3 regions of the Lentibacillus kimchii genome follow, and region 3 is predicted to be linked to each of the others. Evidence: riboswitches for the same ligand, from Rfam matches in the RefSeq annotation. Region 3 holds a riboswitch; each other region holds the start of a gene.
What was found. Region 3 has a riboswitch for thiamine pyrophosphate ahead of tenA (thiaminase II). Riboswitches for the same ligand answer to the same signal wherever they lie in the genome.

Region 1 (3,279 bases), 1.0 Mb from region 3:
GCGAGACGCTGCATGTGAACAGGATGGCTAACCCCATTTCCGGGTCTTGAAAAGTGAAGACCAAAGCGCTGGGCAGAACTTTCTAAGAACAGATGGTCATCAGGGTTTTTATTATCTTCCTGGATTAGATTATGATCAACATACTGTGCTGAAGCTTCGGTTTTGGCATAGTCCAGGCCCATCGCTTCAAGTTCAAGCATGACCATGGTTCCTGTGGCGTCCTGGGTCAGTGTCTGATCGATTTGCAGACCAATTTCTGACCCGGCATTCATGTCGCCCGAAACGACGTGATCTTTGATCAGTTTTTGTGCAACATTCAAAGCCAATGTGGTTCCTCCTTTTAAATCATAACTGTACAATGTCATTCCTTGTAAATAAGCAATCAAACAGAAAAGCAATCTTAAGTACTTTCTATTTATTACTTTCTCCCATCGAGTATAGAATTGTTAGTTCTGAAGGTCAAACAATTGCAATCAAGCGTTATAAAACGATTTGTCTTTTGCAGCTCTGGTTAACATGCTATACTTATGTAAATAGGAGTGAAACGAGATGAAGGAATTAAGTATTATTCCATGTGGCCGGAAAAAGATTTGGGACAATCATCCGGAAATGGGGGCTGTGCCCGCAAAAAATGCTTATACCGGTACACTGCACAAACGCACGCGGCAATATGCAGAAATGTTTACTGATCAATGGGTGATTCTGTCAGCTAAACACGGGTTTTTATTTGCGGACGATATCGTTGATGGTCCGTATGATGTGACGTTTAACCAAAACAGTGATGAGATTGTCTCGTATGCGCAATTAATATGCCAGGCAGACGAAAAACAGCTGAAACAATTTGACAGGCTTGTGGTGCTGACAGGTCAAAAATACAAGCCTGTGATAAACGGAACATTTCCTGATGGTATGCCAAGGGTCTTTCCGCTCGCGAACTACGGCGGGATCGGCTATATTCTGCAGGCACTCAAACGGGCGGTGGAAGCACACACACCGGTTCATTAAATGACAGGAGCTGATGGTAATGACGCGAATAATATTTGTTTCACTGGTTGTAATTGTTTATTTAATTTATGCCGCATTTAAATATAAAGATACTTGGAAAAAACTTCGGTTGGGGCAATTGGCAGGGACGGTTCTGACATTCATTGTCATTATCAGCATTGCTGGTGTTACGCTGTTTTATGGCAGTCGCTATATAACAGCAGCTGTTTCCAGCAGCATAGGTGCCTTCATAATCCAATTTTTTGCTGTCATGATCATAATCGCAGCAGCGGGACTTATATTTATGGCTATAGTCAGTAAAATCACAAACGGTATTATACCCCTACAACGACAGCAGGGATATAGTCAGACGCCCCGCAGAGATACCAAGCACAAATCATAATAGAACCCCCCCGAATTCAGAACAGTCTTGTAATTAGTGTGGTGTATGATATAATATATTCAGCAAAAAAAGCATAGGTTAGAAGCCTTCAAGGGGAGCCTTTGGCTGAGAGTGAACGAGTTAGTTCTTACCCTTCGAACCTGTTAGTTAGTACTAGCGCAGGGATGGCGGCTTTTTTGATGGATCAGCAGCAATGTGAGCGGAGTTTTCCCATCAGAAAGCTTCCCCTTGGCATTGCTTTTTTTGTGTTTTTTAACATATTCAGGCGGCACAGGCTGCCGGCAAAAAGGGGAGGAGTTCGATGCGTTCAAACCGCACATTGTTTTTAATTGAGGTGGCTGTCTTTACAGCTCTGGCCTTGTTGCTGGATGTCATTCCGTTTCTATCATTTAAAATCTGGGCACAGGGCGGATCCATTTCATTGGCGATGATTCCTGTATTTATACTTGCATTTCGCTGGGGTCTTAAAGGCGGGCTCTTGTCAGGATTTTTGTGGGGGATTTTGCAGGTTGCGGCTGGGACTGGTTACGTCTTGACCCCGCTTCAGGGTTTCATTGACTATGCCCTTGCCTTTACGGTAATTGGATTTGCTGGAATCTTTGCCAAGCAGGTGCAAAAAGCTATTCAATCGGGGCAAACAACTGTTTATCTTACGTATATAACACTTGGGGTGATTTTGGGCAGTTCACTGCGGTTTTTGGCTCACTTTGCGGCTGGGGTTGCCTTCTTTAATTCAGCTGTGGAAGGTCAATCTGTCTGGGTCTATTCATTGCTCTATAATATATCGTATATCATTCCGTCATTGGTCATCAGTGCAGCAGTCGTTTTTCTTCTATTTCATAAACAGCCCAGAATGTTATTAAAAACAGCCTGATTTGGTTCAATGCCGCTCACATTATGTTACGGAACCGGAATTTAAAAAATAGTCCTTCTGCGACAGAGGGCTATTTTTATTTCGTTCATAACAACGATTCAGTGCATTTCCGCAGTTCGCGTTCAATTCAAAATGGATGTTTTCACCGCTTTCTTTCAACGTGCATAGGCTGGAGCACAGATAGAAAGGAAGTGTTTAAAGTGGAGATAACCCTGGCCCACTGGTTATATGCTCTGTTCACATTAGCGATCATTTTGACGATGATCTTTCGCCGCGGCGTTGTCCTGCCGTCGCTACTTGGAACGTTTGTGATTGCCTGGGTATATCAGGGCAGTCTGGTGGATGGTTTTACGGTCATTTTCAATGCTAATCTAGTGGCTGCGAAAGAGCTGTTTAATATATTTTTGATTATTACATTTATGATGGCTCTCCTGCATTCGTTGAGAGATTTAGGAGCTGACAGGCGAATGATTCAGCCCATCCAGAAATTTATGGTTAATGGGCATGTATCCTTTTTCCTGCTGGTGGGTGTTACTTATGTCATTTCCTTATTCTTTTGGCCAACACCTGCTGTACCGCTCATCTGTGCCTTGCTTGTTCCGGCCGCCATCCGCTCAGGTCTTCCGGCTATGACCTCAGCTGTTGCTGTTGCGCTGGCTGGCCAGGGTATGGCACTGTCTTCCGATTACATTGTTCAAGTGGCGCCTAATGTATCTGCAACAGCGGCCGGGATCGAAACATCGGTTGTCGCTGATAAGGCACTTGTTTTATCACTCATCGCCGGAGCGGTGGCCATTGGATTCGCGTACGTATTTTACAGAAAAACCATTCGATCAAAAGACAGCGATTTGAATGAGCTCGAAGGGGAGCAGATCCAAACAACTGGCGAGCCTCTTAATAAAACAGAATCGCGGCACGTCACCATGTGGAGTAAAATGTTTGCTGTTTTGGTTCCAATCGCTATGCTGGCGGTTGTGATTTACATGATGTTTTCGAAGCTTTCTTCCGGACGAATGTC
Region 2 (3,279 bases), 1.0 Mb from region 3:
ATTGCTGGCCCATTCGATAGACCTGCGTGTAAATCGGTTCAAAATCATAACCCGCATCCATCGTCTGATAACGCAAGTTTGAAAGAGGCAAGCGTTCATTCATCCCCTTCAATAAAGGAATTGCGGCTTTTCCATCATTTAGATTTCCTGATGAGAAAAGGGCCTGTAAAATGTATTGACTTGATGTGCCGACAGCCAGATGTCCTTTATAGCCAAACCAGAATGTATTTTTGCCTTCGCTGTTTTTCTTGATCCCCCATTGGGGATCCCGGGGAACACCGTCTCGAAGTTCTGTTAAAGATGCATCCAGTTGAGCTTCGATTTTCCTGTCATAAAGAGGCAGATTCGCTTCTTTCTCAGCTTGTTCCTGGAGCCATTGGTCACGCTCTTCCCTGGATTTACGGCCGCGTTTTTTCGGTTCCGGCTTTGCCTTTTCTTCTTTAGGCGGGGCCTGATCACGTGCTTCGAAATGAGTCGCATCGATGGCGACTGTATCATCAGCGATAAAGCCTTCGGCAATGGCTTGAAGAACAACTTTTTCCTGGGCCTTTTCCAATGCATCTGACTCGCTCAGCTTGGTTAAAAGGCGGGAATAGGAAGCTTCCGAAGGAATCTTGTCTGAAACCAGAAATCCACAATTCAATTTGAAGGCAATATCATCATCTAAGCGTTTTTTCAGGTCTTTTATGGTTGGGATGCGTTCAACATACCGAATGAAAACGGAAATAATCATCGCTGCAACATTCAGCTCTTCAGGCGCGCCCAAACGGGATTTTTTAGCCATGTCGTGATAAATGGCATCCAAATCAACGGCGGAAATGATCGCCTCATACTTTTGGGTAGGTTCCATGTCATAAAGTTCTTGGATGCTAAATAAGCTTGGTTGTCGTATAATAGTCATAGGAAGTATTCCTCCAATCTCTATGGATGTTTTAGTTCAACTACCATTATACAAGATTTGGGGAGGTACTTCCTTTTTTACGTTTTTAAGTCCTTGCGCCGCAAGGGCTATGAATTATGAAATTCGCTCATATCTAAATTTTTATGGTAGTCTAATAATAAATCAAAATATCTTAATAATCCCACTAGGGGAGCTTTTTAAAAAGCTGAGATCAGAGTACTGACTCTGAGACCCTTTGAACTTGAGACGGTTAACGCCGGCGTAGGGAAGTGGCAAGGTGAACATTGCAAGTCTCTTAATGATTTGCGATATAAACGAAACCACTTTCCATGCTGGGAAGTGGTTTTTTGCGTTCGGCTGGTGTGTGAGAGGGGGCATTTATGTCAGAGCTTCATGTTATTTCCACAGGCAAACAATCACTAGAAGAATTGACGTCGATTATCAGGGACATTCACACCTATATTGACTGGCTTCATTTACGCGAAAAAACATGGACATCTGAACAGTTGAAGCAGGCGATTGATGACCTTGCTGAAGCCGGTATTCCGCGCAGCAAAGTGATCGTTAATACAGATGCAGACACTGCTTACGAGAAAATGACAGGGGGTGTGCAGCTGACTTACGAGAGTATGGACGCTGCCAATGCCCGACATCTTAATATACATTGGCGTATCGGGTGTTCCGTTCATTCGGTTCAGGAAGCTGTGAAAGCCGAGGCTAACGGTGCTGATTATGTACTGTATGGTCATGTTTTTGCGAGCGGGTCAAAACCGGGTATGGAACCACGAGGACTTGAAAATCTGCGGCATGCAGTCCGGAGCGCGTCAGTTCCAGTTATAGCAATTGGCGGGATAGCACCGGAAAATGTACACGATGTTCTTGACACGGGTGCTTCGGGCGTTGCTGTTCTGTCCGGTATTTTGCTGGCGGATAATCCCGTCGATGCTGTCCAGCGCTATAAAAAGGCTTTAACAGCTGGCTGATACCCTTAAGCTTGCTTAATCATTTAAAGGGGGGTGATAACATGCAGCTTAATATTAATGGCAACATGACTGATATGCCTGAGACAGTGAAGACAGTCTCGGATGTGAAACAGTATTTTCATATTAGCAGTACCGTCGTTATTGTGGAGTACAATGGTGATATTTTGAATAAGGATAGGCATGAAAAGCAAGAAGTTCGCAGTGGTGACAAAATTGAACTGGTCCAATTTGTAGGAGGTGGCTAAATGTTAACGATAGGTAATAAAACATTTAATTCCCGGTTATTTCTCGGGACGGGTAAATATCCCGACTTTGACACACAAAAACAGGCTGTTGATGTATCAGAAGCGGATATCCTGACTTTTTCGGTCAGGCGGATGAATATATTCGAACCGTCACAGCCGAATTTTCTGGAGAAACTAGATGTAGAGAAGTATAGCTTGCTGCCCAATACAGCAGGTGCTAAGACGGCTGAAGAAGCCGTCCGCACGGCTAAACTGGCTAACGCCTCAGGGTTGTGTGACATGATTAAAGTGGAAGTAATCGGTGATGACAAGACATTGCTCCCTGATCCGACGGAAACGTTAAAGGCAACAGAGGAACTGGTTCAAGAAGGCTACACGGTCCTGCCGTACACGTCTGACGATGTTGTGCTGGCACAGCGGCTTGAAGAAATAGGAGCTCATGCTGTTATGCCTGGTGCTTCGCCGATTGGATCCGGGCAAGGGATTCTGAATGAACTTAATCTGAGTTTGATAACGGAACTTTTAACGGTGCCGGTCATTGTAGATGCGGGAATCGGTTCTCCTAAAGATGTCGTCACAGCGATGGAACTTGGGGCAGATGGCGTTCTGTTAAATTCTGCTGTAGCGAAAGCGTCAAAACCCGTGAAAATGGCTGAGGCGATGAAACTTGCTGTCCAAGCAGGCCAATTGGGCTATGAAGCTGGACGCATCCCGAAAAAACGCTACGCTGCTGCCAGCAGTCCGGCAGAGGGGATGAGTGTCTGATGAATGAACGTTATTCTCGGCAGATTCTATTTCGGGGAATTGGCGAAGATGGCCAGCAAATGCTGCAGAATAAACACGTTCTTGTGATAGGCGCCGGCGCACTCGGAACGGGCAATTCGGAAATATTAGTCCGTTCCGGCGTTGGCAAGATTACCATTGTGGACCGTGATTATGTTGAATGGAGCAATCTGCAGCGCCAGCAGCTGTACACGGAACAGGATGCCGAACAGCAGATGCCTAAAGCCATTTCAGCTCAGAGACGGTTGCAGGCGATTAATCGTGACGTAACGATCGAAGCGCATATCGCGGATGTAACGCCGACTGAGATGGAGCAATTCGCACCAGATACTGACCTGATTATGGATGCAACAGATAATTTTGAAAT
Region 3 (3,279 bases):
CAGTTCCAGCATCTTTAACGCTGCCTCGTGGGAAAGCGGGCTCATCAGACCGGAGCCTAAATAAACAACCCGGGAAAAATCAAACGCAAGCAGCTCATCAATCTTATCAGGAATAGTTGCCAGAAAATCCTCGGCCGTTGATATTAGGAGTTTCGCCTCATTACCGGTGAAAGGCTTTTCCGTAAACACGCCATAAGCTGTCATCATCATGGAGGTGAAACTGCTCGTCATCGCAAATCCCTGGTCATTTACCTCATCCGGCATCAAAATGGTCAGGGAATTGTCGTCCTGTTTGCTGTTTACAGCCAATTGACCTTCCGCATTGCATGTAATGACCACCTGATAAAAATGATCAACCATCTGTTTCCCCAGGGAAACAGCAGCAAGGCTTTCGGGACTGTTGCCTGAGCGGGCAAACGATACCATGATGGTCGGTATATTCTGAAACAAATAATTTTTCGGTGTGGCAACAATATCTGTTGTCGCAACCGCTTCAAATGTTACATGAGTACCGGTTTGCCTGCGCAATTCCGGCACGAGTGTTTCCCCGGCAAAAGCGGATGAACCGGCTCCCGTCATAATGACCCGGACACGTTCGTGCTTGGCATAAATCGATTCAACAAATTCCTTCCAGGCACTCTTTTGTTTAAACACCATGTCCGTCATTTTTACCCATACGTTTGGCTGCTGGGCTATTTCTTCAGCTGTTTGCATCGCGCTGTTAGCTTCCAGCATGTCATGCGTTAAATTAAACATACGTATGCTCCCTTAATGGTTTTAGTACATGAACTGTTTTCTCGCGCGGTTGGCGTAACGTCTATTAGTCATTATAAACAATTTCCCGAAAAATTCATATTGCTTTGTTTCATATTGCCATAAAAAACAGGGTGCCCCGCTCTAGTGCGGGACACCCTGTTGTGATAATTAACCGGAGACCTTCGTCTGTTTCTGCTCCGAAAGCCACGTTTCAAATCTATAAGCCATTTCCCAGAAAGCAAGTTCATATTCTTTAGCTATCACAAACTGATCTTTAATTTTCGCCTTCTCTGCTGCGCTTGCCTCGGCTGCGAGGTCATCCAGCAAGTTGATCATGTCGCGCGTTGATTCCTGAAATTCATCACTTGCATACATCTGAATCCAATTATCATAAATTTCGACGCCGGTCTTCGTGCCCTTGTTTTCCAGACCGATATCGGCATATAACCAGTAGCACGGGAGCATCGCAGCGATCATTTGCGCCAGACTGCCGGATAACGCGGCGCGATATAAATGGGATGTATAGGCATAAGCTGTTGGCGCAGGTTTGAATTGCTGCACGTCTTCATCGGTAATATTTAAAATTCTGGCATGTTCCTTATGAACGGTAAGCTCTGCTTCAGCTGTTGTTTTGGCTTTTTCCGCCAGAGATGCTGCCTGACTGAAGTCATCTGCCTGAGCAGCCGCAAAGGCATGGACTTTCCCGTAGTGTTTTAAATAATAGATGTCCTGCATGATATAATTTTTGAATGTTTCCAGCGGCAAATCGCCTCTCACAATCCCCTGGACAAAAGGATGGTTCAGGCTGTATGTCCAGCTCTGTCCGGTCGCCTCTTTCAAAGATTCCGAAAAACGCATCACTAAATCCTCCTCAAAATGCATGATCAACCAATTATCCGCATCTAGCAGCCAACTTCCACCACAGTATTGACGATATACAATAAATTTGATGCCCTGCTGGTTTTCAAGAAACTAATAAAAAACCACCCCGGAAATGGAGTGGTTTTCTAGCAATCTCAACTATTGTACCAGCTCCACTTCCCTCCGCTAGTGCAAACTAGATCAGGTTCAAAGGGATTAAGACAGTCATCTTATCTCAGCCGCGCAGGCACCCCTAGTGGATTTCTTATTAATTTAATTTTAGCATAACTTATCAAGAAGGCTTCGTCAAACAAGTACGGACCTTTTCGCTGTACGTCAGACTGCCAATCTAGCTTTAAACAAGCATACCTGCTATTGCGGCACTTAATAGATTGGCGAGTGTCCCGGCCAGCACAGCCTTCAGCCCGATTCTTGCAATGTCACCCCTTTTATTTGGCGCCATTGGACTAAGTCCGCCGATCAGGATGGCCATCGAGCCAAAGTTGGCAAATCCGCACAAAGCGAATGTAATAATAGTTTGAGCTTTATCAGAAAAAGTATCAATAACAGGACCGAAATTGGAAAAAGCAACAAATTCATTCGTAATAATCTTTTGACCAATAAGCGATCCGGCACGCATAGCTTCATCCCATGGAATACCAATCATAAACGCAATTGGTGAAAAGATATAGCCAAGAATTTGCTGCAAGGTTAAATCATCCACACCGAATAAACCGCCGGCCCAGCCTAAAAACAGATTGGCGAGAGCAATAAGTGAAAGAAAACTGATAAGCATTGCGCCAACCGTCAGGGCTAATTTCAGACCATCACTGGCACCCCCGGCAGCTGCATCGATCACATTGGTCGTCTCTGTATCCTTTTCCAGTGTAACTTCATCTGTGGTTTGTTCCTTATTAACTTCAGGGATAATAATTTTTGCCATTAATAAACCAGCCGGCGCAGCCATGAAACTTGCTGCAATTAAAAATCTCATAGGAACACCAAGCAAAGCATAGCCAGCCAGGACTGATCCGGCAACAGTAGCCAGGCCTCCAGTCATCACAGCAAACAATTCAGAAAGCGTCATGTTCTTAACATACGGTCTGATTACGAGCGGTGATTCCGTTTGTCCAAGAAAGATACTCCCTGCGGCGTTCATGGATTCGACTTTGCTTGTTTTCAGCAGTTTAGAGAGCGCACCGCCGAGCATCCGAATGATCCACTGCATGACACCAAGATAATATAAGACTGAAATAAGTGACGAGAAAAAGATGATGACAGGCAGTACCTGAAAAGCAAAGATGCTATCGTCCTTAGGGATAAGGGGATCAAAAAGAAAACTTATTCCAGCATTAGCAGAGCCGATAATCTTCTCCACAATACCGGAGACCCATTCAAGTGCCTTATGCCCAAGCGGCCACTTTAACACGATAAGTGCGAAAACGATTTGAATTGCCAGAGCGACAAATACAGTTCGAAAATTAATTCTCTTCTTATTGTTTGAAAATAGGAAGGCGATTGCAAGAAGTATTACAATACCCGCTATTCCCCATAAAATATTCATTCTTTGTCCACATCCCTATCGAAAGTATTGTTTCGGATTCTCTAATGTTAGACTTCAGACTTCTAATTAAGTATCTTCTGAAATATCGCACAGTTTGT

Region 1: it holds a riboswitch for thiamine pyrophosphate, as region 3 does, so the genes downstream of both, thiT (energy-coupled thiamine transporter ThiT) here and tenA (thiaminase II) in region 3, are expected to answer to the same signal.
Region 2: it holds a riboswitch for thiamine pyrophosphate, as region 3 does, so the genes downstream of both, ACZ444_RS02995 (thiamine phosphate synthase) here and tenA (thiaminase II) in region 3, are expected to answer to the same signal.

Annotation. Positions count from the first base shown of each region.
Region 1 covers NZ_AP043934.1:1,174,615-1,177,893, forward strand. Annotated here, with positions in the region: gene ACZ444_RS06355 (aconitate hydratase) at 1-326, opposite strand, end outside; gene ACZ444_RS06360 (DUF6884 domain-containing protein) at 550-1,005, shown strand; gene ACZ444_RS06365 (hypothetical protein) at 1,025-1,387, shown strand; TPP riboswitch at 1,469-1,569, shown strand; gene thiT (energy-coupled thiamine transporter ThiT) at 1,689-2,261, shown strand; gene ACZ444_RS06375 (hypothetical protein) at 2,462-3,279, shown strand, end outside.
Region 2 covers NZ_AP043934.1:491,887-495,165, forward strand. Annotated here, with positions in the region: gene ACZ444_RS02990 (IS1182 family transposase) at 1-901, opposite strand, end outside; TPP riboswitch at 1,078-1,186, shown strand; gene ACZ444_RS02995 (thiamine phosphate synthase) at 1,282-1,884, shown strand; gene thiS (sulfur carrier protein ThiS) at 1,926-2,129, shown strand; gene ACZ444_RS03005 (thiazole synthase) at 2,130-2,894, shown strand; gene ACZ444_RS03010 (MoeB/ThiF family adenylyltransferase) at 2,894-3,279, shown strand, end outside.
Region 3 covers NZ_AP043934.1:2,215,872-2,219,150, forward strand. Annotated here, with positions in the region: gene ACZ444_RS11745 (SIS domain-containing protein) at 1-756, opposite strand, end outside; gene tenA (thiaminase II) at 925-1,614, opposite strand; TPP riboswitch at 1,779-1,882, opposite strand; gene ACZ444_RS11755 (NupC/NupG family nucleoside CNT transporter) at 1,973-3,181, opposite strand.